One region of the Knoellia terrae genome, then DNA from elsewhere that is predicted to be linked to it. Evidence: predicted binding sites of a transcription regulator. Region 1 holds the regulator's gene; the other holds the start of a gene.
The links. Region 1 encodes HspR, which represses chaperone genes until heat shock. Its sites were predicted from a motif close to AAGTTGAGTCNNNNNGACTCAACTT; they were not measured.

Region 1 (14,146 bases):
CGGAGTGCTCCGCCCGCCGGTCGATGACGAAGTTGTGCGCGATCTTCTTGAGCTTGGCCGAGACCGTCGTCGTCTTGACGTCGTCGAGGAGGTTGAGACCGAGCACCTTGCGGTCCTCGGTGACGTAGCCGATGCCCGCGTCGATCGCCGCCGGCACGTTGCGCAGGTCGACCCGCTTGCCGTTGAGGGTCATCTCTCCGCTCAGCTTCGTGCCGTAGGAGTGGCCGAAGATCGAGCGCATGAGCTCGGTGCGACCCGAGCCCATGAGCCCGGCGAAGCCCACGATCTCGCCCCGCCGGACGAAGAACTCCGACTGCTTGGCGACGAGCCGGTCGGGCACCTGCGGATGCGCCACGCTCCAGTTCGTGACCTCGAACATCACCTCGCCGATCTCGGGCGTGTGCTCGGGGAAGCGCGACTCGAGCGATCGGCCCACCATGCCGCGGATGATGCGGTCCTCGTCGACGGCGCCCTCGCGGACGTCGAGCGTCTCGACCGTCTGACCGTCGCGGATGATCGTGATGGCGTCGGCGATCGCCTCGATCTCGTTGAGCTTGTGGCTGATCATGATGCTCGTGATGCCCTTGCCCTGCAGGCCCCGGATGAGGTCGAGCAGGTGTCGGGAGTCGCCCTCGTTGAGGGCCGCCGTCGGCTCGTCGAGGATGAGCAGCTGGACGTCCTTGGCGAGGGCCTTGGCGATCTCGACGAGCTGCTGCTTGCCGACACCGATGTTCTTGATCGGCGTCTCCGGGTCCTCCGCCAGGCCGACGCGGGCGAGGAGCTCACGGGCACGGTTGTTGGTGCGGACCCAGTCGATGGCGCCGTTCTTGGTCTCCTCGTTGCCCAGGAAGATGTTCTCGGCGATGGAGAGCTCGGGGATGAGCGCCAGCTCCTGGTGGATGATGACGATGCCGGCGTGCTCGGAGTCACGGATGTTGTTGAACGTGACCTCGGCGCCGTTGAAGCGGATCGTCCCCTCGTAGGTCCCGTGCGGGTGGACGCCGGACAGCACCTTCATGAGGGTCGACTTGCCTGCGCCGTTCTCCCCGCAGATCGCGTGGACGTCACCGCGGCGGACCGTCAGCGTGACGTCGGAGAGTGCCTTGACACCGGGGAAGGTCTTGGTGATGGCCGTCATCTCCAGGATGGGCGCCGCATCGACCACTGTGTCTCCTCGTCGGTCGTTCACCGCGGTCCTCGCTGGCCGCGGTGGCTCGATGCTAAACCCCAGACCTGTCCGTCGCGCACCCCTTTCCGGCACGACTCTCGGGCTTGTCCGATGGACAAGGAGAACCGGACAATTTCTGGTCTTCAGGTGCACGGCACCGGACGGTGCAGGGTGACCGCGACCGGTCAGGAGGTGGTCGGCTCCGGGTCGTACCAGCCGTCGCGCTCCTCGGCGAGCGCACGGAAGCGGTCGCGCAGCCCGCCCTCAACGGCGCCCGTCTCGTCGGCGACCATCTCCTCACGCACGAGGACGGCCCATTCCGCGTCCTCGGCGTCGTCATCTCCCGCGTGCGCGACGCGGATGACGCGAACCTCGGTGAAGCCCTCGTCGCCCAGCTCGGACGCCACCTCGTCGGCGGTCTCACGCTCGGGGAACAGCAGCAGGTGGTCGCTCACGAGCCGAGCGTATGCCGTCCGCCCACCGTGTCCCGACGGCTCGCTCAGGGGCGCCAGAGGACGAGGGCCTGGGAGGCCGAGCCGCCGGGGCGGCGGCGCGGCCGCTCCCCGAGCCGGCTCGCGAGGATCTCGCCCCCGGGGCCCACGGAGAACACGCGCGAGCCGTGGTCGGTGGCGGCCCGGAGCCGCTCGACCTCGATGGTCAGCTCCTTGACACGATGCCGCAGCGCGTCGACATGGTTCTCGAGCTCGAGGATCCGGGCGATGCCGGCCAGGCTGACGCCCTCCTCCTGCGAGAGCCGCTGGACCTGACGGAGCAGCTCGACGTCACGCGCGGAGTAGCGGCGGCCGCCACCTCGGGTACGCGAGGGAGTGACGAGCCCGAGCCGGTCGTACTGGCGCAGCGTCTGGGCGTGCATCCCGGCGAGCTCGGCCGCGACCGAGATGACGAAGACGGCAGCGTCGTCATCCGGTCGCGGCATGCTCGGGCGGGTGGCCACGGTCAGGCCTTCGCCTGCTCGGCCAGCGCCGCCCTCGGGTCGCCGTCGGCCTCTGCCCGAAGCACCTCGACGGCCTCACGGGCCCTGTCCGAGAGGGTCTCCGGCACGACCACCTGCACCTTGGCGAGCAGGTCCCCGGTGCCGGCCTTGCCGGCGACGCCCCGGCCCTTGACGCGCAGCACGCGCCCCGAGGGGGTGCCGGGGGCGATGCGCACCTTGACGGTGGAGCCGTCGAGCGTGGGCACCGGGACGGTGGCGCCGAGCGCAGCCTCCGCGAACGTCACCGGCAGGTCGACCGTGAGGTGGTCGCCCTCCCGGCCGAACACCGGGTGCTTCTGGACGCCCACGGTGAGGATGAGGTCACCGGCGCCGGCGCCGGGCTCTCCCGGCTGGCCCTTGCCGCGCAGGCGGATCTTCTGGCCGTCCTTGACCCCGGCGGGGATCCGCGCGGTGATGGTGCGCCCCTCGGCAGTGCGCAGCGTGACGGTGGAGCCTTCCACGGCGTCGCGGAAGGGCAGGGTCGTCGTGGCCTGGACGTCGGCGCCCTTGCGGGGACCGCGGGGGGCGCCGTAGCCGGCATACCCGGCCTGGCCCGGCCGGGCGGCACCGCCGGCCGCACCACCGAACATCTGCGACAGCAGGTCGTTGATGTCGGCGTCCCCGCCACCGGGGTACCCGCCGTAGGACGAGCCGCCACCGGTGTCGAAGCGCACGCCGGAGCCACCGCCGCCCCCGAAGGCGCTGAAGATGTCCTCGAAGCCGCCGTTGCCGCCCGGGCCGCCGGCACGGAAGCGCGCACCGCCGTGCGCCATCTGGCGGATGGCGTCGTACTCCTCGCGCTGCTTGGGGTCCGACAGCACGGCGTGCGCCTCGCCGATGTCCTTGAACTTCTGCTCGGCCGCCGCGTCACCGGGGTTCTTGTCCGGGTGGTGCGTCCGGGCGAGCTTGCGGTAGGCCTTCTTGACCGTGGCGGCATCCGCGTCCTTGGACACGCCGAGGATCGCGTAGAAGTCCTTCTCGAACCAGTCCTGGCTCGCCATCAGCGCCTCCTTTCAGGCATCGTATGCCGTTGTGTCACAACGACCCTCACTCAGGGTCGGCGACGGCCACCCGTGCGGGACGGAGGACCTGGTCACCGGTGCGGTACCCCGGCTGGAGAACCTGCACGACGGTGGTGCTCGTCGCGTCGGTCGGCAGCTCGGGGTTCGAGGCGTCCCACGCGGCGTGCATGAGGGCCTCGTGGTGCATCGGGTCGAAGACCTCGCCGACCGCGCCGAAGCGGACCAGGCCGAACTTGCCGAGGCTGGCCTCGAGCTTGTCGGCGATGGCCGCGAACGGGCCGTCGGTCAGGTCGCCGTGCTGACGCGCGAGCTGGATGTCGTCGAGGACCGGCAGGACAGACTCGAGGACGTCGCGCACCGCGCGCTCCTGCACGCTGGCCCGGTCGCGGTCGACCCGGCGCTTGTAGTTGACGTACTCCGCGTTGAGCCGCTGGAGGTCGTCGAGGCGCTGGGCCGCGAGCGCGGTGTCGGGGTGGTCCGCGGAGGCGGGCTCGCCCGCGGGGGCGGTGGCCCCGGCCTGCGCCGGAGACACCTCCTCACCGTCGTTGACCGACTCGGTGTTGATCGAGTCCTCGCCCTGCTCGGCGTCGTCGACGACCTCACCGTCGAGGACGTCGTCCTCGAGCGGCTGCGGGTCACCGGGCACGTCGCCCTGCCGGAAGACTTCGGTCACTTCTTCTCCTCGTCGTCCTCGACGACCTCGGCGTCGACGACGTCGTCGTCGGAGGCCGTGCCGTCGTCGGTCGGGGTCGAGCCGTCGGAGGCCTGGCCGGCGTCGCCGGACTCGCCCTGCTCGGCCGAGGCGGCATAGAGCGCCGCGCCCATCTTCTGCGACTCCTCGTTGAGGGTGTCGATCTTGGCCTGGATCTCGTCACGCGACAGCGTGGACCCGGGCTTGATCGCCTCCTTGAGGTCCGCGAGCGCGGTGTCGACGGGGGCGCGCTGGTCATCGCTCAGCTTGTCGCCGGACTCGCTGAGGAACTTCTCGGTCGAGAAGACCAACGACTCCGCGAGGTTGCGGGTCTCGGTCTCCTCGCGACGCTTCCTGTCCTCGTCGGCGTGCGCCTCGGCGTCCTTGACCATCCGCTCGATCTCCTCCTTGGACAGCGCGCTGCCACCCGAGATGGTGATCTTCTGCTCCTTGCCGGTGCCGCGGTCCTTGGCCGTCACGTGGACGATGCCGTTGGCGTCGATGTCGAAGGTGACCTCGACCTGCGGGACGCCGCGCGGGGCGGGGGCGATGCCGGAGAGCTCGAAGGTGCCGAGCGCCTTGTTCTGCTGCGCGATCTCGCGCTCACCCTGGAAGACCTGGATGAGCACGCTCGGCTGGTTGTCCTCGGCGGTCGAGAACACCTCGGAGCGCTTGGTCGGGATGGCGGTGTTGCGCTCGATGAGCTTGGTGAAGAGCCCGCCCTTGGTCTCGATGCCCAGGCTCAGCGGCGTGACGTCGATGAGGAGGACGTCCTTGCGCTCACCCTTGAGGACACCGGCCTGGAGCGCGGCGCCGAGCGCCACGACCTCGTCGGGGTTGACGCCCTTGTTGGGCTCCTTGCCCCCGGTGAGCTCCTTCACGAGAGCCGTCACGGACGGCATACGGGTGGAGCCACCGACGAGCACGACGTGGTCGATGTCGGCCAGGTCGATGCCGGCGTCCTTGATGACGTTCTGGAAGGGCTGCTTGGTGCGGTCGAGCAGGTCCTTGGTCATCTGCTCGAACTGCGCCCGGGTGAGGTTCTCGTCGAGGTGGATCGGGCCGTTCTCGCTCATCGAGAGGTACTGCAGCGAGAGGTTGGTGCTGCTCGCGGACGAGAGCTCCTTCTTGGCCTGCTCGGCGGCGTCACGCAGGCGCTGCATCGCGATCTTGTCCTTGGACAGGTCGACGCCGGTGTTGTTCTTCACCGTGGTGAGCAGGTGCTGGACGATGCGGTCGTCCCAGTCGTCGCCACCGAGCTGGTTGTCACCGCTCGTCGCGCGCACCTGGATGGTGGAGAAGCCGTCCTCCGGGTCCTTGCCGACCTCGAGGAGGGAGACGTCGAAGGTGCCACCACCGAGGTCGAAGACGAGGATGAGCTCGTCCTCCTTGCCCTTGTCGAGGCCGTAGGCGAGGGCCGCGGCGGTCGGCTCGTTGACGATGCGCAGGACGTTGAGGCCCGCGATCTCGCCGGCCTCCTTGGTGGCCTGGCGCTCGGCGTCGTCGAAGTAGGCGGGGACGGTGATGACGGCGTCGGTGACGGGCTCGCCGAGGTAGGACTCCGCGTCGCGCTTGAGCTTCTGGAGCGTGCGGGCGCTGATCTCCTGGGCGGTGTACTTCTTGCCGTCGATGTCCTCGCTCGTCCAGCCGGTGCCGATGTGGCGCTTGACCGAGCGCAGGGTGCGGTCGGCGTTGGTCACGGCCTGGCGCTTCGCGATCTCGCCGACGAGGACCTCACCGCCCTTGGTGAAGGCGACGACCGACGGGGTGGTGCGGCCGCCCTCGGCGTTCGCGATGATCGTGGGCTCGCCACCCTCGAGGACGGCGACGGCGGAGTTGGTGGTTCCGAGGTCGATACCGACTGCACGGGCCATGGGTCTGTCTCCTTGCGTTGAGCTGCGGTTGAGTTGCTTCCACTCAAGTTAGGAGCCGGTATGCCGGTTGGCAAATCCGCGCGTCCAAACTTGCGTTCACCTGACTCAACTTCTGCCACGCTGCCGTTGTTCCCACGGCGAAGACGCGTTGTCGGTGGGGAGCCCTACCGTTCTCGGCATGGCAGAGGAGAGCACCACGCGGCACCTGAGGGTGGTCCCTGCCGCCGCACGCCCGGCCGACGTGGGCGCCGAGGAGCCGACCCGCGAGGCGTACTGGGCACGGGTCCGGGCGCTGCGTGCCGAGCGGGACCGCGTGCGCGCCGGCTGACTCCTCCGGGCGGCAGGTTTCTCGAGTCCCTGCACTCCGTGGCATGGGGGAGGACGCCGGAGCCCGCCCCCGAACGCATCAAGGCCGGGGCGATGATGATGGTCGGGCCCTGCGGGGTACCACCCGGCCGACCCCACGACTTCACGACGAAGGGACCCCTCACGATGTCTGCGACCGAGCACCTCCTGCTCGACCCCGGGTGGCGCGACGGCGTGCGGAGCGTCAACGGCGTCGACCTGCACGTCGTCGAGGCCGGGGACGAGGGCGACCCGGTGCTGCTCCTGCTCCACGGCTTCCCGGAGTTCTGGTGGGGCTGGCGCCACCAGATCACGGCTCTGGCCGACGCGGGCCACCACGTCGTCGTGCCCGACTTGCGGGGCTACAACACCAGCTCGGCGCCCCAGCAGGTGGACGCCTACCGGCTCGACGTCCTCGCGGCGGACGTGCTCGCGCTCGCCGACGCCTACGGCGCGGACCGCGTTGACGTCGTCGGCCACGACTGGGGTGCGGTGATCGGCTGGGAGTTCGCGGCGCGCCACCCCGAGCGGCTTCACCGCCTGGTCGTGCTCGACGGGCCACACCCCGACACGATGCTGCGACAGGTCCTCGCGCACCCCACCCAGGGACTGCGCAGCGCGTATGCCGGCCTGTTCCAGCTGCCGAGGCTGCCCGAGGTCGCGCTGCGCGCGTTCGGTTTCGCCAGCCTGCGCGCGGCGATGCAACGGTCAGCCCGGCCGGGCACCTTCGAGCCGGGGGCCCTCGACCGGTATGCCGCGGCCTGGTCGCGTCCCGGTTCGCTGACCGCGATGCTCAACTACTACCGGGCCCTCCGGTCGAGGCGGCCGGGGTCGTCGCCGTCGCGCGTCACGCGGCCCACGCTCATCCTCTGGGGCGAGCACGACGACTTCCTCGAGGGTCACGTCGCCCGCGCGTCGCTCGAGCGCTGCGACGACGGGCGGCTCGTCGTCATCGAGGACGCCGGCCACTGGCTCCACCTCGAGCAGCCCGACCTCGTCACCACCGAGATCCTCCTGTTCCTGGCGCGCACCGACGACTGACGGGTCAGGTCCCGTCCCCCCGCATGTCCACCGCGTGCGCGACCTTGGTGCGGCGATGTCGGTGGCGACCGCTCCCAGTCACCAGTCCCCGTGTGCGACGTCAGGCCCGCTGCAGGAGGCCGGCGATGGCCGAGCTCGCCGCGAGCTGGCCTGCCGCCGACGCCATGACGACCGACGCCATCGGCATCGGGAACGCCGCGAGGTGGGCCATGTCACCGGCCGCCAGGACACCCGGGAGGCTCGTCCGCCCGAACTCGTCGACCCGTACCGCGCCGGAGGGGTTGAGCTCCAGCCCGAGCTGCTCGGCGAACGGGGCCGACTGGTGCAGCGTCGGACCGACGAAGAGCACCGCGACGTCCTCGGTCGATCCGTCGTCGAGGGTGACCCGCAGGCCCGACCCGTGCCGCTCGACCGCGGTCATCCGGGCCGCGACCACCGGGGCGGTGAGCGTCACGCCCTCGGGGACCTGCTGACCCTCCTCGAAGACGACGAACTCGCCCGCGACAGGGCCCAGCAGACCTGTGAGGTGCCCGGCGGCCGCCGCTCCGACGACGCCGATGCGCTGCCCGGTGAACTCGAACCCGTGGCAGAGCGGGCACTGCGCGGCGAGGTCGCCCCACACCTCCCGCAGGCCGGGCACGGGCGGCAGCTCGTCCCGCACCCCGGTGGCGAGCACGACGGCATACGCGGTCACGACGTCTCCACCGGCGAGGGTGAGCCGGAAGGCGTCGCCGTCACGTTCGACCGTCGCGACCCGCTCCTCGCGCACCGTGACGGTGTCGTATGCCGCGAGCTCCCGTCGCGCCGCCGCGCGGAAGTCGGCGGGCGGCGTGCCGTCGTGGGTGAGGACGTTGTGCATGTGGCTGACCGTCGCGTTGCGGTAGGTGCCGTCGTCGAAGACGGTGACCTGCCGGCGGACGCGACCGGCGGTGAGGGCGGCCTGGAGCCCGGCGGGGCCGCCGCCGATGATGGCGATGTCAGGATGCTGGGTGGTGGTCATGCTCCGAGGATGAACCTTCAGGTGGACCTGAAGGCAAGCGCTGCGACGGCTCAGTCGGGTGGCCGCGCTGCCGGACCTCCCCGACCGGTCGTGCGGGGCTGCTCGTAGCCACCCTCCGGGGGCACCATCTCGGCCCGGACGCCCAGGAGACGGATCGGGCGGTCGTCATCGAGCCCGTGGAGCAGGTCGAGGGCCGTGGCGGCGATGACGGCCGGGTCCCACGTCGGTTCGGCGAGCTTGCGGATGCGCGTCGTCGTGAAGAACGGCGCGAAGCGGACCTTGAGGTGGACCCGGGCGCACGGCCGGCCCTCGCGGCGGAGGTCCTCGACGACCTGCGCCGACAGCGAGGTGATGGCCGCCTCGACCTCGGCGGCGTCGGTGAGGTTGCTCTGGTAGGTCGTCTCGCGGCCGTGGGCCCGGGCCACCCACGGGGTGTCGTCGATGCGCGTCGCGCCGAGACCACGGCCGAGCCGGCCGTAGTGGGGCCCCATCCGGGGACCGAACTCCGCGGCGAGCACCTCGTCGGAAGCGTCGGCCAGCTGGCGCACGGTCACGTACCCGTGCGAGGCGAGCCGGGCGGCGATCCGGTTGCCGACTCCCCACAGCGCGGTGGTCGGCCGCTCCCCCATCACCTCGAACCAGTTGTCCCGCGTGAGGACGAACGTGCCGCGCGGCTTGCCGAAGTCGGTGGCGATCTTGGCCCGCACCGTGGTGTCACCGACACCCACCGAGCAGTGCAGTCGCGATGCCTCGAGCACCTCGGCCCGGATCGCGTCCGCGTGGGCGACGGCCTCGGCGACGTCGGCGCTCTCGGTCTCGATGCCGACGAAGGCCTCGTCCCACCCGAGGACCTGCACGACGGCTCCGGGATGGGCGCGGACCGCCTCCATGACCACGGCAGACGCCTCGTCGTAGGTCGGCGCGTCCACCGGCAGGAACACCGCGTCGGGGCACTTGCGCACGGCGAGCTTGAGCGGCATGCCGGAGTGGACGCCGAAGGCGCGCGCCTCGTAGGACGCGGTCGAGACGACCGCCCGCTCCGTCGGGTCGCCCCGGCCGCCGACGACGAGGGGCAGACCCGCCAGCTCCGGGCGACGGAGGATCTCGACCGCAGCGAGGAACTGGTCGAGGTCGACGTGGAGAACCCAGCGGGCCATGGCGCCAGTGTGCCGCCAACCAGTACGTTCAGGGGGACATGAAGGTGACGACCGGCGACTGGACCATCAGCGAGCTCGCGAGCCGCTTCGACCTGCCCACGCACGTGCTGCGCCACTGGGAGTCGATCGGCCTGCTCGAGCCGCGACGCGACCCGTCGGGCTACCGCCGCTACGGCCACGACGAGCTCGTGCGGATCGCCATCATCCAGCGCAACAAGCTCGCCGGCATGACCCTCGAGCAGATCCGGGTGCTGCTCGACGCCGAGGCCCGCGACCGGCACGAGGTGCTCGAGGGCCACCTGCGCGACCTGGAGGAGCGGATGCTCGCGCTGGAGCGCTCGCGGGAGATGACGGAGCACGCCCTGCGGTGCCGCGCGCACGACATCACCGCCTGTCCCCGTTTCGTCGCTGCAGTGGAGGACCTCGTGAAGGGGCGCAGCCACCCGGCGCTGCGGGGGCGTGCCGGTGCGTGACCTCGTCGTCGTGGGCGGCGGCATCGTCGGCCTCGCCACGGCATACGAGGTCCTGCGACGCCGACCCGGCGCGGACCTCCTCGTCGTCGAGAAGGAGACCGGGGTCGCCCGGCACCAGACCGGGCACAACAGCGGCGTGATCCACGCCGGGGTCTACTACGCACCCGGCAGCCTCAAGGCCCGCTTCTGCACCGAGGGCGCGGCGCGCACACGGGAGTACTGCACCGAGAAGGGAATCCCGTTCGTCGACACGGGCAAGCTCGTCGTGGCGACCACTCCGGTGGAGGTCGACCGGCTCGGCGACCTCACCGACCGGGCGCGGGCCAACGGGTTGCACGTCACGCCGCTGACGGCCGGCGAGCTCCGCGAGCGGGAGCCGCACGTCACCGGCCTGGCCGCCCTGCACGTCCACGCCACCGGGATCACCGACTACGTCGCCGTGTCGAAGGCGCTGGCCGCGGACGTCGAGCGCGCCGGCGGGACGGTGCGCACCGGTACCCGGGTCGTGCAGGTCGACGAGACGACCGACGCCGTCGCCCTCGGCCTCGACCGGGGCGGCTGGCGGACGACGGAGTCCGCGAGGCAGGTCGTCGTCTGTGGCGGGCTGCAGGCCGACCGCCTCGCCGCCCTGTCCGGCCTCAACTCCGGACCCGACGCGTTCCGGATCGTGCCGTTCCGCGGTGAGTACCACCGCCTGCCCGCGTCACGGAACGGCCTCGTCGACACCCTCGTCTATCCCGTGCCGGACCCGGACCTGCCCTTCCTCGGCGTCCACCTCACCCTCACGGTCGACGGAGGGGTCACCGTGGGGCCCAACGCCGTGCTGGGCTTCAGCCGGGAGGGCTACCGCAAGGGCTCGCTCGACCTGCGCGACGTCGCGTCCTACGCGCGCTTCCCCGGCATGTGGCAGGTGGCCCGGCGGCACTGGCGCACCGGCATCGAGGAGCAGCGCGACTCGCTCAGCCGGGCCGGCTACCTGCGGCTCGTGCAGCGCTACTGCCCCGAGCTCACCGTCGACGACCTGCTGCCCGAGCCGGCCGGCATCCGCGCCCAGGCGGTGCTGCGCGACGGCACGCTGGTCCACGACTTCCTGTTGCGGCGGACCGACCGCACCGTGCACGTGTGCAACGCACCCTCCCCCGCCGCCACCTCCGCCTTCCCGATCGCGCGCCACCTCATGAACCTGATCGCGTCATGACGCATCGTGTTCGCTTGTGGCAGAACCGAATTCGCGCTCTCTCGGCTTGAAGCTGGAACTCTTGTTCGATAGATTTGTCCCATGGAAGCCAGCGCCGGAGCCGCCACCCTCGAGGGTCGGTACGCCGCTCTGTGCGAGGGCGCTGCCGAGCTGAGCACGGATGAGCTCCTCGACGTCATCGAGCTCGCGCAACGGGAGAAGGACGCCGCCTCCGCCCGGCAGGCCGTCGCGCTGGCGCACCTGTCCGCCCGCGAGTCCCACCTGTGCGAGGACGGCACCAGCGTCGAGGTCCACCACGGTCTGGGGCACCAGCGGCTGGATGCGCCCGAGCTCGCGGCCCCCCCGGATCGGGTGCTCGGTGCACGTCGCCTCTCACCGGGTCCTGACGGCGATCCGGCAGCTGACCCGCACTCCCGACGTCGTCGAGGCCATGGCCTGCGGTGAGCTCGACGAGCACCGCGCCGCGGCCGTCACCGAGGAGACCGAGTTCCTCAGCGACGAGTCCGCCGCCGAGGTCGTCGACCGGGTCAAGGAGCACTGGGCCGGGCTGACCATGGGGCCGCTGCGCCGGTTCGTGGCTCGCACCGCCGCGCAGGTCGACCCCGAGGCGGCTGCCAAGGAGGCCGAGGACGAGCGCGAACGCCGGGGACTGACCCGCCGCACCGGCACCCACGGCACCGACCACTGGCGCGGCGACTTCACCGTCGAGCACGCCCGTGGCGCCTGGGCCGCCGTCACCGAACGCGCCCGCCGGCTCGTGCGTGAGGGCCGCGCCGAGACGCTGCAGCAGGCCCGCGCCGACGCGATGATGGAGCTCATCCTCGGACACTGCGACGTCAAGGTCGTCATCCACACCACCCGCGCCGCCGGCACCGACGACGAGCACGAGCCCGCCGCTCCCGACTCACGCCCGGCAGAGTGCAAGGACCTTGTCGAGGTCGGCGGACTCGCGGCGCCCGGGACCACGTTCGTGCCCCGCGACTGGCTCGATGGCGCCGACACCCGGGCGAGACGTGCCGGAGGCCCTCGCCTCCGGCCGCACGAGACCGGTACGCACCCGGACCGCCGAAGGACCCACCGAGACGTACCGCATCCCTGCAGCCATGGCCCGCCTCGTGCGCCTGCGCGACGGCTCCTGCCGCTTCCCGGGCTGCTCCACTCCGGCCCGCCAGTGCGACCTGGACCACGTCCGCGCCTGGCCCGCCGGTCCCACCGCACCGGCCAACCTCATGTCCTTGTGCCGGCGCCACCACCGGATCAAGCAACGACCCGGTTGGAGAGCTCGCATTCACCCCGACGCCACCGTCATCTGGACCGACCCCACGGGTCGCCGGCTCACGACCCGTCCCCTCGACCACCTCCACCTCGTCACCGCGTGCGGCACCCGGGACACGCCTGGCGCGGCGACCGACCCCATGCATGGCACCAGCCTCACCGATGCCCTCGACCGGATGCAGACTCTGCCGTCGACGTTCGAGGAGCAGCTCCACGCATGGCTCGACAACGACTCCCGCCACCCCCTCCGCGCCCGACCCCACGTCTGGGCCGCCGACGGCACCCTCCAGTCCGGACCACCACCCCACGTCGACCTCGACACCGCAACCGGGCCCCTCAGCCTGCGCGGACCCGGCGTCACCGTCGTCCTCGACCACCCACCGCCTTCACCGGCACCGGACGTCATCCCGTTCTGACCAGAGGTCCCCAGCGGCGGCCTCGGACAGCCGAGACCGCCGGTGACCTGGTCACGAATCGGCCACCCGTGCCGCGCCTTCCGAGGCTCGGAGCCGCACGGGTGGACGATGTCGGGCAAACCAGAGAACGGGAGCAACGACATGGCAGCCAGCACCCGGCGACGATGCGTGACGGCGGCCGTCGCGGCGGTCCTCACCGGCGTCCTCACGGCCTGCGCCGGCGTCAGCTGGACCCCTGACGGCGCGACGGCAGCAGGGCTCGGCGGCAGCGGACCGCAGAGCTCACGCTCCGTCCCGACGGCGCTCCCGAGCCCGGACGCCAGCACCACCAGCAACCCCACCATCGCGCCGGCGCCCGTGCGACCCACTCCCGCGACCACACCGACGCATCCACCCCTGCCGACGCCATCGACCCCCCGCGCGCGGACGACGCCGACCCCCAGGACCAAGCCCACGCCCACCTCCAGGCCGAAGCCGAAGCCCTCGGTCACCTCCAGCCCGAAGCCGACGCGCAGTGCACCGCTCGTCCACGAGGACCTCCGCCCCGGCGACCGCGGGCCCGAGGTCCTCGCAGTGCAGAAGCGCCTGTCGACCCTCGGCTACTGGATGGGCGAGCCCGACGGCCACTTCGGCTCGCTCACCCAGCAGGCCGTGTGGGCGCTGCAGAAGTCGGCAGGCATCTCCCGCGACGGCACGGTCGGACCGCGGACCCAGCGCGCGCTCGACGACGGCGTGCGTCCCCGGACCCGGCTCGCCGGCGACGGTGTAGACGTCGATGTGGACCGGCAGATCCTCATGGTCGTGCGCGGTGGCGAGGTCCGGTACACCCTCAACACGAGCACCGGCGGCGGCTACGAGTACGTGCAGAAGGACGGCGACACCGTCGTGGCCCGCACTCCCCGGGGCACCTTCCGGGTCGGTTACACCGTCGACGGCCGGGACGAGGGGTTCCTCGGCGAGATGTGGCGACCCCGCTACTTCAACGGCGGGTATGCCGTGCACGGCTCCCCGTCGATCCCGCCCTATCCCGCGTCGCACGGGTGCGCTCGCGTGAGCAACGCGGCGATGAACATGATCTGGGCGCAGGACCACATGCCGGTGGGGTCGACGGTCCTCGTCCGTTGAGGCAACCCCCGCGCCGTGTCAGCGGTGCGCGGGCGCCTCGACCGTGCTCGCCTCGCGGGGGAGGGTCTCGCGCGCCCGCGACCAAGGGATCGTCGCTGCCAGGCTGAGCAGCCCCGTCACCCCGAAGGCCAGCGCGTAGCTGCCCGAGTCCACGAGGGCGCCGGCGAGGATCGGACCGATGATGGCGCCGGCGTCGGCCGACATCTGGAACGCCGCCAGGGCCGGGCCGCCGTTGCGGTCACGGCCGATGACGTCGGCCATGCTCGCCTGCTGCGCGGGGTTGAGCGCGCCGGACCCGAGGCCAGCGATGATGGAGAAGGCGACGAGCACCGGGAAGGTCGTCGCGAGGCCGGTGGCGATCGTCGCG
Region 2 (14,146 bases), on a different contig from region 1:
GGACGTGACCCGGGCGGAGGCACGCCCCACGGGCGTCTCCGAGTTCGACCGGGTGCTCGGCGGCGGGCTGGTGCCCGGCGCCGTGGTGCTCGTCGCCGGCGAGCCCGGCATCGGCAAGTCGACCCTGCTCCTCGACGTCGCCGGTCGCGCGGCCCGCGGCGGCGAACCCGGGCACGAGCGGCGCGTCCTCTACATCAGCGGCGAGGAGTCGGCGGCGCAGGTGCGCAGCCGCGCCGAGCGCATCGAGGCGATGGCCCGCACCCTCTTCCTCGCCTCCGAGACCGACCTGGCGACGGTGCTCGGCCAGATCGACCAGGTCCAGCCCGACCTCGTCATCGTCGACTCGGTGCAGACCATCAGCAGCGCCGACGTCGAGGGCGCCGCGGGCAACGTCGCGCAGGTCCGCGAGGTCGCCGCCAGCATCATCGCCACGGCGAAGTCGCGCGGCATCGCCGCGATGCTCGTCGGGCACGTCACCAAGGACGGTTCCATCGCCGGGCCACGGGTGCTCGAGCACCTCGTCGACGTCGTCGTGCAGTTCGAGGGCGACCGGCACAGCCGGCTCCGTCTGGTCCGTGCGGTCAAGAACCGTTACGGCCCCACCGACGAGGTGGGGTGCTTCGACCTCTCCGACGTCGGCATCACCGGCCTGGCCGAACCGAGCGGGCTCTTCCTCTCCAACCGCACCGCCGCCGTCCCCGGCACCTGCGTCACCGTCACGCTCGAGGGGCGTCGCCCGCTCGTCACCGAGGTGCAGGCCCTCGTCGACCAGACCGAGATGCCCAACCCGCGGCGCGCGACCAGCGGCCTGGACTCCGCCCGGGTCGGCATGATCCTCGCCGTGCTCGGGGCCCGCGCCAAGGCGCCGATCGGTCGCAAGGACGTCTTCGTCTCCACCGTGGGTGGCGTCCGGATCAGCGAGCCCGCTGCGGACCTCGCGATCACGCTGGCCCTCGCCAGCGCGATCAACGACCAGCCCCTGCCGACGGGCACGGTGGCCTTCGGCGAGGTGGGGCTTGCCGGGGAGCTGCGCCCGGTCACGGGGTCGCACCGTCGGCTGGCCGAAGCGGCGAGGCTGGGGTTCACCAGCGCGATCGTCCCGCCCGGGGTCGTCGGTGGCGGGCCGGTGCCGGACGGGATGCGGGTCCTCGAGGTGTCGAGCGTCCTCGAGGCCGTGACCCTGTCTGCCGCCCCTGCCCACGCCCGCTGAAGCGCACCCCACCCGGTTCGCGAACCGCTCAGCTGCTCGACAGCCTGATCGATCCGGTTCGCGAATGCCGCAGTGGTTCGCGAACCGGATCAGGCAGCGGCCCGGCCACGACTCGACCGCGGTCGCGACCGGGACGTGATCGGACGGGCGGGCCGGCACCGCGGCTCGCGCCGTTAGACTCGCGACCGAGGCGGGGGAACCTGACCTGGACGACTCCGAAGGGACCCACGTGGCAACGCCGCTGCACGAGGACGAGCTGATGCGCACGACGCTCGCTGCCGTCGCGCCCGGAACCGAGCTGCGTGACGGGCTCGAGCGCATCCTCCGTGGCCGCACCGGTGCCCTCATCGTCCTGGGCACCGACCGGGTCATCGACGAGATCGCCACCGGCGGCTTCCCGCTGGACGTGGAGTTCTCCGCCACCCGGCTGCGCGAGCTCGCCAAGATGGACGGCGCCATCGTCTGCGACCGCGACGTCACCAAGATCCTGCGTGCCGCGACCCAGCTGGTGCCCGACTCGAGCATCGAGACGAGCGAGTCCGGCACCCGTCACCGCACCGCCGAGCGGGTGGCCAAGCAGTCCGGCTTCCCGGTCGTCTCGGTGAGCCAGTCGATGCGCATCGTCGCCCTCTACGTCGGCGGCAGCCGCTTCGTCCTCGAGGACTCCAGCCAGATCCTCTCGCGCGCCAACCAGGCGCTGCAGACGCTGGAGCGCTACAAGCAGCGCCTCGACGAGGTCACCGGCACCCTGTCGGCCCTCGAGATCGAGGACCTCGTCACCGTGCGAGACGTGGCCAACGTCCTGCAGCGTCTCGAGATGGTGCGTCGGATCAAGGACGAGATCAGCGACTACGTCCTCCAGCTCGGCACCGACGGTCGCCTGCTCAGCCTCCAGCTCGAGGAGCTGACCGGTGGGCTGTCCGACGACCTCGGCCTCGTGATCCGCGACTACCTCCACGAGTCCCGCGGCGAGCCCGACCTCCCGCAGGCCATCGCCAACCTCACCGCCATCGACGCCACCGAGCTGCTCGACCCGGTCGCGGGTGCCAAGGCGCTCGGGTTCCCCGTCGGCGGCGACGCCCTCGACTCGTCGGTGAGCCCGCTCGGCTTCCGGATGCTGAGCAAGGTCCCGCGGCTGCCGGGCGCCATCGTCGACCGGCTCGTCGAGCACTTCGGCAGCCTCCAGAAGCTGCTCGCCGCCGGTGTCGACGACCTCATGGGCGTCGAGGGCGTCGGCGAGGGCCGGGCCCGCCTCGTGCGAGAGGGGCTCTCGCGTCTGGCCGAGAGCAGCATCCTTGAGCGCTACGTCTGACCCGGGCCTGACCTCGTGAGCGCCGCGCTCCCGGCCCCGTCGGACGTCGCCGTCCTGCACCACACCCTCCTGCGCTGGTATGCCGTCCACTCCCGACCGCTCGCTTGGCGCCAACCGGCGTGCTCGCCCTGGGGGGTGCTGCTGTCGGAGGTGATGTCGCAGCAGACCCCGGTCGCCCGCGTGGAGCCGATCTGGCGCGAGTGGATGGAGCGCTGGCCGACCCCGGCCGACCTCGCCCGCGAGTCGCCCGGCGAGGTGGTGCGGGCCTGGGGCCGGCTCGGCTACCCACGACGCGCGCTGCGCCTGCACGAGAGCGCAGCCGCCATCGTCGAGCGGCACGACGGGGTGGTCCCGCGCGACCAGGCCGAGCTGCGGGCCCTGCCCGGGATCGGCGACTACACCGCGGCGGCCGTCGCGGCCTTCGCGTTCGGGGACCGCTCGGTCGTCGTCGACACCAACGTCCGTCGCGTCGAGGCGCGCATCGTGAACGCTCTCGCCCAGGCCGCGCCGACCCTGACCCGCGCCGAGGTGGCCCTCGCAGAGGCCCTGCTGCCGGAGGACGACGCAGACGCGAGCACCTGGAACGTCGCGGTCATGGAGCTCGGCGCGCTCGTGTGCACCGCCCGGGCCCCCCGCTGTGGGGACTGCCCGGTCAGCGGCAGCTGCGCGTGGCTGCTCGCCGGCCGGCCGGCACACGACGGACCGGTCCGGCGTGGTCAGGCCTGGCACGGCACCGACCGGCAGGTGCGCGGCGCCATCCTCCAGACGCTGCGCGAGCGTCCGGCTGCCGTCCGGCGGTCGGAGCTCGCCCCGACCCATGACGAGGCGCAGGTCGAGCGCTGCATCGCCGGGCTCGTCGAGGACGGGCTGCTCGAGCCGCTGCCGGGGAACCGGTTCGCCCTGCCCGGCCTGACCGAGGCCTCGGCGTGAGCTCCGCAGACGAGGGCTCGCGGCGGCACGACCCCGACGCGCCCGAGGCCCCCGGGCCGCCGCGACCGGGTGGGCGCAAGCCACCACCGGACCCCTACCACGTGCGCGCCGGCACGGCGAAGGCCTTCAGGGCGCTCGGACGCACCACCGTCGGAGGCGCCCGCCTCGCCGGTCGTGGCAGCCGGGCCGGCACCCAGCGGGCCCGCGACTTCGCCCGCTCCTCGGGGGCCGGCGAGAGCGGGCTGTCGCGCCTCGTCGAGCTGCACTTCGTCAACATCTGCGGCGACGCCGCCCTGACCGTGAGCCTTGCCGGCACGATCTTCGCGATCCCGACCGACGAGGCTCGCTCGCAGGTCGCCCTGTTCCTGCTGCTCACCATGGCGCCGTTCGCGCTGCTCGCACCCTTCATCGGTCCCCTGCTCGACCGCTTCCGGCAGGGCCGCCGCTGGGCCATCGGCACCACGCTGGCCCTGCGCGCCTTCCTCTGCTGGGTGCTCGCCGGGGCGGTGGCGACGGACTCGCCCTGGCTGTTCCCCGCCGCGCTCGGGTGCCTCGTCGCGTCCAAGGCCTATGGGGTGACCCGGTCGTCGGCGATCCCGAGGCTGCTCCCCACCGGCCTCACCCTCGTCAAGGCCAACTCGCGGATCGCGCTGGCGGGAGTGGCCGGCATGGCCGTGGGCGGTGGCCTCGCCGGCTCGGTGTCCAGGATCGGACCCGAGTGGTCGCTGCGCCTCGCCTTCGTCATCTACGTCGTGGGCACCGTCCTCGCGGTCCTGCTGCCGGCGCGGGTCGACTCCTCGGTGGGCGAGGCCGACCTCGACGACACCCTCCCGCTGTCCACGCCGACCACGTCGCGCGACGTCGTGCGCGCGGGCGAACCCGCCGGCCGGGTCGTGGGGCTGGGCGCCCGCCTGCGGGCCCGGGTCCTGGCGCTCCCCGTCACGGTCCGGGCTGCGCTCGTCAGCGCCATGGGAGGCCGGCTGCTCACCGGCTTCCTCACGCTCTTCATGGCGTTCCTCATGCGGGAGAACCCGATCCCGGGCTACAGCGGGACCCTGGTGCTGGCCCTCGTCGTCGGCGCGGCCGGCGCGGGCAACGCGCTCGGCACGGTGGTGGGCAACGCCGCCCGCCGGCTGCCCCCCGACCGCATCGTCGCCGCGGCGCTGCTCGTCATCGTCGGCGCCGCGCTCGCGACAGCGCTCGCCTACTCCCTCCTCACCCTGCTCGTCCTCGGTCTCTGCGCGGGCCTGTGCTCGCAGGTCATCAAGCTCAGCACCGACGCGATCATCCAGCGGGACGTCACCGAGAGGGTCCGGACCAGCGTGTTCGCCTGGTCCGAGACCGTCCTCCAGATCGCCTGGGTGATCGGCGGGGGGCTCGGCATCGCGCTGCCGCTCGAGCCGCGGCTCGGGTTCGGGGTGATCAGCGGGCTGCTCGTCGTGGTGCTGCTGCTCTCGGTGCAGGTCCGCCGCTCCCGCGCCTGACCGCACGACCCGGACGGCGCGGCGGCTCAGAGCACGCGCAGCATGCGGGTGTTGCCGAGGGTGTTGGGCTTGACCCGCTCGAGGTCGAGGAACTCCGCCACACCCTCGTCATACGACCGCAGCAGCTCCGCATAGACCTCGGGCTCCACGGCCTGGCCCTCGATCGGCGTGAACCTGTGCCGCGCGAAGAAGTCGGTCTCGAAGGTGAGGCAGAACAGCCGCGCGACCCCGAGCTCCTCGGCCCGCGTGACCAGCTGCCGGAGGATCCGCGACCCGATGCCCAGGCCCAGCGCCGACGACGAGACCGCGAGCGTGCGGATCTCGGCGAGGTCCTCCCAGAGGACGTGCACCGCACCGCAGCCGACGACCTCGCCGTCACGCTCGGCCACGACGAAGTCTCCGACCGACTCGTAGTACGCCACCGCCTCCTTCTGCAGCAGCACCCGCTGCTCGGCCAGCGGGGAGACCAGGGCGCGCATCGCCCGGACGTCCGCCGTGCGAGCCGGACGGATCCGTATGCCGTCCGGCCCGGTCCCGCCGGCCCGTCCGGTCGTCGCGGCGTATCCCTCGGGGCGCTGTGCTGCGGTGCTCACGCGCACCAGTATCGCGGCATACGCGAAGGACCGGCCGCCCGTGCACGCTGCACGGACGGTCGGTCCGACGGGACGCCCCGGGGGCGTCTCAGTTGGTCGTGTACGCGGTGCGGAGGCGCGCGAGGTCGGTCGACGTCGGCGTCCAGGCCGTACCGGCCAGCGCCGCGCTCTTGGAGATGAACGGCCGCATGATGTGCGGGTCGGACGCGTGGTCCCAGTGCCCGAGGCAGTGCCCGACCTCGTGGGTGACGATGGCTGCCAGCCACTTGCCGTAGGGGCGACCGACACCACCGACGTGCGTGTTGACGTTGACGATGCAGTCACCGATCTCGAAACCGCCGTTGGTTCCGGTGGAGGACCAGGTGGGGACCTCGACCCACCCGCCGACCTTGGTGCCGGCCCGGGCCGAGCTCCACGTGATGGTGATGCCACGTGAGGGCTCGGAGGACACCGGGACGAGGTCGATGCCGGTTCCCACCTCCCAGCGGTGGGCTGCAGTGGTCGTCCCGGTGACGCCGAGACGGTTGTAGACGGGGACGGTGTCCTTGTAGAAGGGGTAGTCCACCCACGCCGTGGCGGCGACCGCGCTCGGTGGGGCGAGCAGCGTCATGGCACAGGTGATCAGCGCAGCGAAGACTGCTGTGGTCCACGTCTTCATGGGGGTGGTACTCCTTCGCACGGAGGCAGGCGACGCTCTGCGTCGTGGTCGTCGGGCCCGGAAGGCGGGTCACGACATGCTGGCCCAAAAGTGTGCGGAAGTGGGTAAAGGCCGGGCAAATTTACTAGTCATTACGCCACGATGGGGACGCAGCGGCAGTGGTGGGGCAGACACCAAGGACCGGCCGCCCGTGCACGAGGCACGGACGGCCGGTCCGGGGGAACCCGTCCAGCGGGTCCCGGGGGTGCAGGTCAGCGCGTGGCGAAGACCGGCGGGGTCTGCGGGTTGTACTCGCCCATCTTCACGTCGGCAGCCTTCTTGAGGCTGGGGTCGGTGATCTTGAGGACGTCGAAGCCCTTGCCCAGGTCGGACGAGAAGACGTGGCCGTTGTAGTAGTACGACGACCAGGTGCCGCCGCCACCGCCACCGACGTTGCCGTTCGGGCCGCGCTCGAAGTAGCCGATCTCACGCGGGTTGTCCGAGTCGGTGAAGTCCCAGAAGGACGTGCCACCCATGTACCAGGACTGGACCATGACGTCGCGACTCGCCACCGGGATCATCGAGCCGTTGTGGGCGACGCAGTTCTCGCTGTCGTTCTGGTGGCGCGAGATCTTGTAGTAGGACTTGAAGGTCAGCTGGTTGTCGGCCGACAGGTCGTAGATGCCGTTCGCGCCGCGGGTCGGGCCGACCGTGGTGTTGCAGGTCGCGCGACCGCCGCCACCGAGCTCGTCGGTGAAGACGACCTTGGTGCCCTTGTTGTTGAAGATCGCCGAGTGCCAGAACGCGAAGTTCGCCGTGTCCTGGATCCGCTCGATCACCTTCGGGGCGACCGGGTTCGAGATGTCCATGATGATGCCGTCGCCCATGCAGGCGCCCGCCGCGATCTTCTTCGCCGGGAAGGCCGTGATGTCGTGGCAGCCGGTCGTCGCCGAGTAGCTGTCACCGGACGGGTGACGGCCACCGGGGTTGCCGCCGTCGGGGAACAGGTTCGGCACGGCGACCACGCTGGCCGTCGTCGGGTCGGCCTTGGGGACCTCGACGATGCTGATCGAGTCGTGCGGCGGCGCGCAGTCCGGGTAGTCCGCACGCGGGGAGTAGGACGACACGTAGATGAAGTCGCTCTTCTCGCCCGGGACGAGGGTGTTGGTGTGCGAGCCGCAGTTCGTCTCGACGGCCTTGATGTACTCCGGGTTGCGCGGGTCGGACACGTCGAAGATCTTGATGCCCTCCCACGAGGCCTTCAGCGTCGTCGGGGAGGACGTCGAGTCGCACGATGAGTCGCTGCGGGAGGAGTCGGTCGAGAGGTACAGCAGGTCGCCCGAGATGGTGATGTCGTTCTGGGAGCCGGGGCAGAGCACGCGGGCAAGCACCTCGGGCTGGGCCGCGTTGGTGACGTCGTAGATGACGAAGCCGTCGTAGTTGCCGACGAACGCCTTGTTGCCCGAGAACGTGATGTCGCTCCCGGTGCTGTCGACGGGCATGACGTGGGGGGTGTTGAACAGGTGCTGCACGTTGGCGCTGCGGCCGACCTGGTCGGGGGCGAGCTGGGTGCCCGACTTGCCCACTGCCTCGGGTTCGACACTGGCGACACCGGCGGCGCCGGCCGACGCCACGCCCCAGCCGCTCGCGGCGAGTGCGGCGACAGCCGCGACTCCCACTGTGCGGAAAAGCCTCATGGTTCCTCCTCCGTCGGGCGCGACCGCGTGCGGTATCACCCAGATGAATGTGCGGTGCGCTCATGCTGGACGAGAAAGTCCCAAGGTGGGGTAAAGGCCGGGTAAGGAAGTTCCTACCCACGAGTTCTGTCCGGTCGATGATGTCCTGGACCCCAGAATGGCCAACTACAGTGCCGCGCATGCCCACTCGCCGCCCTGTCGTCGCCACCCTCGCCCTGACCCTCGCGCTGGGCGTGGCCGGGTGCAGCGGCGAGGAGGACCCGCAGCCCGTGCCCGCGACCCCCGGCGTCACCTCCAGCGACCCGGTGATCCAGCCGGGTCTGCCGGGCGAGCCGAACGCCACACTCAGTGGCAGCACCGCGGCGACCGCGCAGCCGAGGGCCACCGTGGCGGCCGGCGACGTCACCTTCTACCAGGACATGATCGTCCACCACTCGCAGGCGATCGTCATGGTCGAGACCGCCCTGCCGCGCCTGACCGACACCCAGGTGAAGTCGCTGGCCTCGCGCATCGCCGACGAGCAGAAGCCCGAGATCCTCGCGATGACGACCTGGCTCGAGGACCGCAAGCAGGAGGTGCCACCTCAGGCGACCAACCCCCGGCTCGGCGAGCACGACCACGGCGACATGCCCGGCATGGCCACCGCCGAGGACATGCGCCGGCTCGCCACCGCCTCCGGCGTCGAGGCCGACCGGCTCTTCCTCACCCTCATGACCAGGCACCACGAGGGCGCCCTCGACATGGTCGGCGAGCACGGCAGCACCGCCGGCGAGGAGAACGTCAGCGAGATGGCCGACGACATCAACGTCACCCAGCTCAAGCAGATCCAGCAGATGCAGGCCATGCTCCAGCGCCTCGCCTGACCCGGCGCACTTTTCGACCAATAGGTCACGAATGGTCGCCGCCGTTCGTGACCTATTGGTCGAAAAGTGACGCGGGGTGGGGACGGCGACAGGCGGGGTATGCCGTGAGCTGGCGCTCGCGGCATACCCCGCCTGTCGTGGTCCGGCCGGGCCGGGAGGCTACTCGGTGCCGGTGCCGGCCGTGATGACCGGGACCTCGATCGCGGAGGCGTGGCGCGCACCCTCGAAGGTGAAGGTGGCGTCCTTGCCCTCGCCGGTCGCGTCGACCGCGACGATCTCGCCGGCCTTGAGCTCGCCGAAGAGGATCTTCTCGGACAGGACGTCCTCGATCTCGCGCTGGATGGTGCGCCGCAGCGGACGCGCACCGAGCACGGGGTCGTAGCCGCGCTTGGCGAGCAGGGTCTTGGCCGCGGGCGTGAGCTCCATGCCCATGTCCTTGTCCTTGAGCCGCTTGTCGAGCTTGGCGATCTCGAGGTCGACGATCTGGATGATCTCGTCCTGGGTGAGCTGCGGGAAGACGATCGTGTCGTCGACCCGGTTGAGGAACTCGGGGCGGAAGTGCTGCTTCAGCTCGTCCGTGACCTTGTTCTTCATCCGCTCGTAGCCGCTCTGCGTGTCGGGACCCGCCGAGAACCCGAGGGCTCCCTTGGAGATGTCCCGCGTGCCGAGGTTGGTCGTCATGATGATGACGGTGTTCTTGAAGTCGACCACCCGACCCTGGGAGTCGGTGAGGCGACCGTCCTCGAGCACCTGCAGCAGGCTGTTGAAGATCTCCGGGTGGGCCTTCTCGACCTCGTCGAAGAGCACCACCGAGAACGGCTTGCGCCGCACCTTCTCGGTGAGCTGGCCGCCCTCCTCGTAGCCGACGTAGCCGGGAGGCGACCCGAAGAGCCGCGACACCGTGTGCTTCTCGCTGTACTCGGACATGTCGAGCTGGATGAGGGCGTCCTCGTCACCGAAGAGGAACTCGGCGAGCGTCTTGGCGAGCTCGGTCTTGCCGACACCCGTGGGCCCGGCGAAGATGAACGACCCACCCGGACGACGCGGGTCCTTGAGGCCGGCGCGCGTGCGACGGATCGCCTGCGAGAGAGCCTTGATGGCGTCGTCCATGCCGACGACCCGCTTGTGCAGCTCGTCCTCCATGTGGAGCAGCCGCGAGGACTCCTCCTCGGTGAGCTTGAAGACGGGGATGCCGGTCGAGGCGGCCAGCACCTCGGCGATCAGCTCCTCGTCGACCTCGGCGACGACGTCGAGGTCACCGCTCTTCCACTCGGTCTCGCGGTGCGACTTCTCGGCGCGCAGGTTCTTCTCGTCGTCGCGCAGGCGCGCGGCCTTCTCGAAGTCCTGGCCGTCGATGGCCGACTCCTTCTCGCGCACGACGTTGGCGATCTTGTCGTCGAACTCGCGCAGGTCCGGCGGGGCGGTCATGCGGCGGATGCGCAACCGGGCGCCGGCCTCGTCGATGAGGTCGATGGCCTTGTCGGGGAGGAAGCGGTCGTTGACGTAGCGGTCGGCCATGTTGGCGGCCGCGACGAGCGCACCGTCGGTGATCGAGACGCGGTGGTGCGCCTCATAGCGGTCGCGCAGGCCCTTGAGGATCTCGATGGCGTGGGCCAGCGTCGGCTCGGCCACCTGGATCGGCTGGAAGCGGCGCTCGAGCGCGGCGTCCTTCTCGATGTGCTTGCGGTACTCGTCGAGCGTCGTCGCGCCGATGACCTGAAGCTCACCGCGGGCGAGCATCGGCTTGAGGATGCTCGCGGCGTCGATGGCGCCCTCGGCCGCACCGGCACCGACGAGGGTGTGGATCTCGTCGATGAAGAGCACGATGTCGCCGCGGGTGCGGATCTCCTTGAGCACCTTCTTGAGGCGCTCCTCGAAGTCGCCGCGGTACCGGCTGCCGGCCACGAGCGCACCGAGGTCGAGCGTGTAGAGCTGCTTGTCCTTGAGCGTCTCGGGCACCTCGCCACGCACGATGTCCTGGGCGAGGCCCTCGACGACGGCGGTCTTGCCGACGCCGGGCTCACCGATGAGCACCGGGTTGTTCTTGGTGCGGCGGGACAGCACCTGCATGACCCGCTCGATCTCCTTCTCACGCCCGATGACCGGGTCGAGCTTGCCCTCGCGGGCCGCCACGGTGAGGTTGCGACCGAACTGGTCGAGCACGAGCGAGCCGGCGGGAGCGCCCTCGGCGGGACCGCCCTGACCGACGCCGGTGGAGGCACCCTCCTTGCCACCCTGGTAGCCCGAGATGAGCTGGATGACCTGCTGGCGCACGCGACCGAGGTCGGCGCCGAGCTTGACGAGGACCTGGGCGGCGACGCCCTCGCCCTCGCGGATCAGGCCGAGCAGGATGTGCTCGGTGCCGATGTAGTTGTGGCCGAGCTGGAGGGCCTCGCGCAGCGACAGCTCGAGGACCTTCTTGGCGCGCGGCGTGAAGGGGATGTGACCGGTGGGGGCCTGCTGGCCCTGGCCGATGATCTCCTGCACCTGCTCGCGGACGGCGTCCAGGGAGATCCCCAGGCTCTCGAGAGCCTTGCTCGCGACACCTTCACCCTCGTGGATGAGACCGAGCAGGATGTGCTCGGTGCCGATGTAGTTGTGGTTGAGCAGCCGCGCCTCTTCCTGGGCGAGGACGACCACCCGGCGGGCGCGGTCGGTGAACCGTTCGAACATGGTGCTGGCTCCTGACTGATTCGAGTCACCTCGATGCTATCCCCGCTGCCTGTATGCCGGAGTGGCCCGTTCACAGGAGTTGTCCGGTCGTGCAGCGGCGAGGTGTGTCATGCGATCCAACGCGGCACACCCGCACCGTGTTCCACGCCTGAGCCGAGGCGGCTCATGTTCGCTGTGGGCGGACGTGCGCAGCGCCGACGCGGCGGCCCTGCGCGGCACGGGTCTCAACACGGACCGGTCCCGCGCAGGACTCCGCGGAGGATGATGGCGCCGGTCGAGGGTCGCCACCCACGGCCCGGGTGCCCCTGTACACCCGACCGTTGGGGCGTCCGCTGCCCGACCGGCGTCATCCGTCCGTCATCCAGTGTGACCGCGCAGGCGTGCCCGCCGCCACCCATTTCCGCCCGACGGGTCATCCTCGACGCTGGCAGTTCCCGCACCAGAAGAGGTTGCGGCCGGCAACGACCTGGGTGCGGACCTTGGACCCGCAGACGTGGCACGCCTCGCCGGCCCGGCGGTAGACGTAGGAGTCGCGCGACGTCAGACGCACGTCCTCGCCGGACTCGAGCGCCCGGGACACCTCGTCGACCTGCTCGTGCACCGTGACGATCTTGCTCGTGGCGACGCCGAGCGGGAGCAGCGCCACGAGGTCGGCCCAGATGGCCCGCCAGGTCTTGCGCTGGAGCTTGTTGCCCGGCCGGAACGGGTGCACCCGCAGGCGGAACAGCACCTCGGACCGATAGACGTTGCCGACCCCCGCGAGCACCGCCTGGTCCATGAGCAGCTCGGCGACCGGCTTGCCGGAGCGCGAGATCCGGGTCCACGCGAGGTCGGGGTCGGAGCGAGGATCGTCCGGCCGCAGCGGGTCCGGGCCCAAGCGCGCGAGGATCTCGTCGACCTTCTCGGGGGTCACGACGTCGCACACCATCGGGCCGCGCAGGTCGGCGACGTGGTCGTCGGTCGCGAAGCGGCACCGGACCTGGCCGACGACCGGCAGCTCACCGGCATACGACGTCGTGTCGATCGTGAAGGTGCCGATCAGGCCGAGGTGCACCCAGAGGATCCGGTCACCGGCGAACTCGACGAAGAGGTGCTTGCCCCACGACGTCGCCTCGAGGAGCTCGTGCCCGGAGAGGAGCGCCGCGCCGCCGGCGAACTTGCCCTGCGGGCTCGTCACGGTGGGCGAGGTGCCGCGGAAGGCGGTGTCGAGGTCGCGGGCGAGCGCGAAGAGGGTGTGGCCTTCGGGCATGTGTCAGGAGGCCTTCTTGGTGGCCTTCTTCGCCGCCGCCTTCTTGGTCGTGGTCTTCTTGGCCGCCGCCTTCGTGGCGGGCGCCTTCTTCGCCGCGGCCTTCTTGGTCGGCTTGTCCTCGGACGCCTTCGCGGCCGGAGCGGACGGCGCCTCCCCACGCGACGCCTTGGCCTTCTCGACCGACTTCGCCAGGGCGGCGAGCAGGTCGACGACCTCGCCCGACTCCTCCGCCTTGGCGGCCGGGGCGCGGACCTCGCCGCCCTCGACCTTGGCGCGGACGAGCTCCTGGAGTGCGATGGCGTAGTCGTCCTCGTAGTCGTCGGCCTCGAAGTCCCCGGCGAGCTGCTCGATGAGGAGCCGAGCCATCGCCATCTCCTTGTCGGTGGCCTCGCCGGCCTCCTCGACGTGGGCGAAGTCGGGCTGGCGGATCTCGTCGGGCCAGAGCATCGTCTGCATGACGATGACCCCGTCGCGGACCCGAAGCACCGCCATCGTCATCCGGGTACGGATCGAGACGGTGACGACGGCCATCCGGCCCTCGGACTCCAGCGCCTCGCGCAGCAGGACGTAGGGCTTGGTCGCGGTCTTGTCGGGCTCGAGGTAGTAGCTCTTGTCGAGGAGCATCGGGTCGATCTGCTCGTTCGGCACGAACTTCTCGACGTTGATCTCCTTGGAGGACTTGCTCGGCAGGTCCTTGAAGTCCTCATCGGTGAGGATGACCATGTCGCCGTCCTCGGTCTCGTAGCCCTTGGCGATGTCGTCGTAGGCCACCTCCTCACCGTCGATGCTGCACGTCCGCTTGTACTTGATGCGGCCGCCGTCCTCGCGGTGCACCTGACGGAACTGCACGTCGTGGTTCTCGGTCGCCGAGTAGAGCCGCACGGGGACGTTGACCAACCCGAACGACACCGCGCCCTTCCAGATCGCACGCATGAAGGCATCGTATGCCGCGTGCTTGCCCCGCAGGGGCGGTCGTCACCAGCCGAAGGTGGCGCCCGCCGAGAGGAGGGCGACGCCCATCAGGACCGGGGCGGCGAGGACGAGCAATGCGAGGGTGGCGGCCGCGAGGGTCCAGCCGACGAGGCCGCGGGCCACGCGCTCCCGGGGTGACCACCGCAGGTGCGCCTCCCCGACCAGCCAGACCAGCGCGAAGGGCGCGACGAGGAGGACGAGCCCCGCGACGGCGTACGTGACCCGGGTCGTGCCGAGGGCGTCGACCAGGGGAAGCCCGACGAACCACGTCACGAGCAGCGCACCCGCGAGGGTCAGCGCCCAGCGCAGGTTTCCCCTCTGCTGCGGTCGCACTGCCTCCATGACTCCATTCCACACCCTCGGTGTGCGGTTCGGCGAGGATGGGCGGATGCAGCCCATGCTCGCCTCCGTCGCGGACGGCATCCCTCGCGGCCCCGAGTGGGTGCACGAGGTGAAGTGGGACGGCATGCGCGCCCTCGCCGACGTGCGCGACGGCCGCCTCGTGCTGTCCAGCCGCACCGGGCGT

Region 2: a site for HspR is predicted at 11,545-11,569, ahead of ACOJV9_RS10040 (ATP-dependent Clp protease ATP-binding subunit). Genes of this name have one in related genera too.

What each region holds. Positions count from the first base shown of each region.
Region 1 covers NZ_JBMBWH010000012.1:17,308-31,453, forward strand. Annotated here, with positions in the region: gene mmsA (multiple monosaccharide ABC transporter ATP-binding protein) at 1-1,138, opposite strand, end outside; gene ACOJV9_RS14980 (hypothetical protein) at 1,354-1,623, opposite strand; gene ACOJV9_RS14985 (heat shock protein transcriptional repressor HspR) at 1,668-2,105, opposite strand; gene ACOJV9_RS14990 (DnaJ C-terminal domain-containing protein) at 2,126-3,163, opposite strand; gene grpE (nucleotide exchange factor GrpE) at 3,210-3,857, opposite strand; gene dnaK (molecular chaperone DnaK) at 3,854-5,749, opposite strand; gene ACOJV9_RS15005 (hypothetical protein) at 5,928-6,077, shown strand; gene ACOJV9_RS15010 (alpha/beta fold hydrolase) at 6,242-7,135, shown strand; gene ACOJV9_RS15015 (NAD(P)/FAD-dependent oxidoreductase) at 7,236-8,135, opposite strand; gene ACOJV9_RS15020 (DNA polymerase IV) at 8,186-9,292, opposite strand; gene ACOJV9_RS15025 (MerR family transcriptional regulator) at 9,331-9,765, shown strand; gene lhgO (L-2-hydroxyglutarate oxidase) at 9,758-10,963, shown strand; gene ACOJV9_RS15035 (hypothetical protein) at 11,045-11,407, shown strand; partial or broken gene ACOJV9_RS15040 (DUF222 domain-containing protein) at 11,322-11,738, shown strand; gene ACOJV9_RS15045 (HNH endonuclease signature motif containing protein) at 11,953-12,654, shown strand; gene ACOJV9_RS15050 (L,D-transpeptidase family protein) at 12,796-13,779, shown strand; gene ACOJV9_RS15055 (MFS transporter) at 13,798-14,146, opposite strand, start outside.
Region 2 covers NZ_JBMBWH010000006.1:99,302-113,447, forward strand. Annotated here, with positions in the region: gene radA (DNA repair protein RadA) at 1-1,210, shown strand, start outside; gene disA (DNA integrity scanning diadenylate cyclase DisA) at 1,470-2,522, shown strand; gene ACOJV9_RS10010 (HhH-GPD family protein) at 2,538-3,452, shown strand; gene ACOJV9_RS10015 (MFS transporter) at 3,449-4,936, shown strand; gene ACOJV9_RS10020 (amino-acid N-acetyltransferase) at 4,963-5,454, opposite strand; gene ACOJV9_RS10025 (zinc metalloprotease) at 5,618-6,187, opposite strand; gene ACOJV9_RS10030 (LVIVD repeat-containing protein) at 6,439-7,863, opposite strand; gene ACOJV9_RS10035 (DUF305 domain-containing protein) at 8,043-8,726, shown strand; gene ACOJV9_RS10040 (ATP-dependent Clp protease ATP-binding subunit) at 8,886-11,399, opposite strand; gene ACOJV9_RS10045 (Fpg/Nei family DNA glycosylase) at 11,812-12,648, opposite strand; gene ku (non-homologous end joining protein Ku) at 12,652-13,581, opposite strand; gene ACOJV9_RS10055 (hypothetical protein) at 13,624-13,962, opposite strand; gene ligD (non-homologous end-joining DNA ligase) at 14,009-14,146, shown strand, end outside.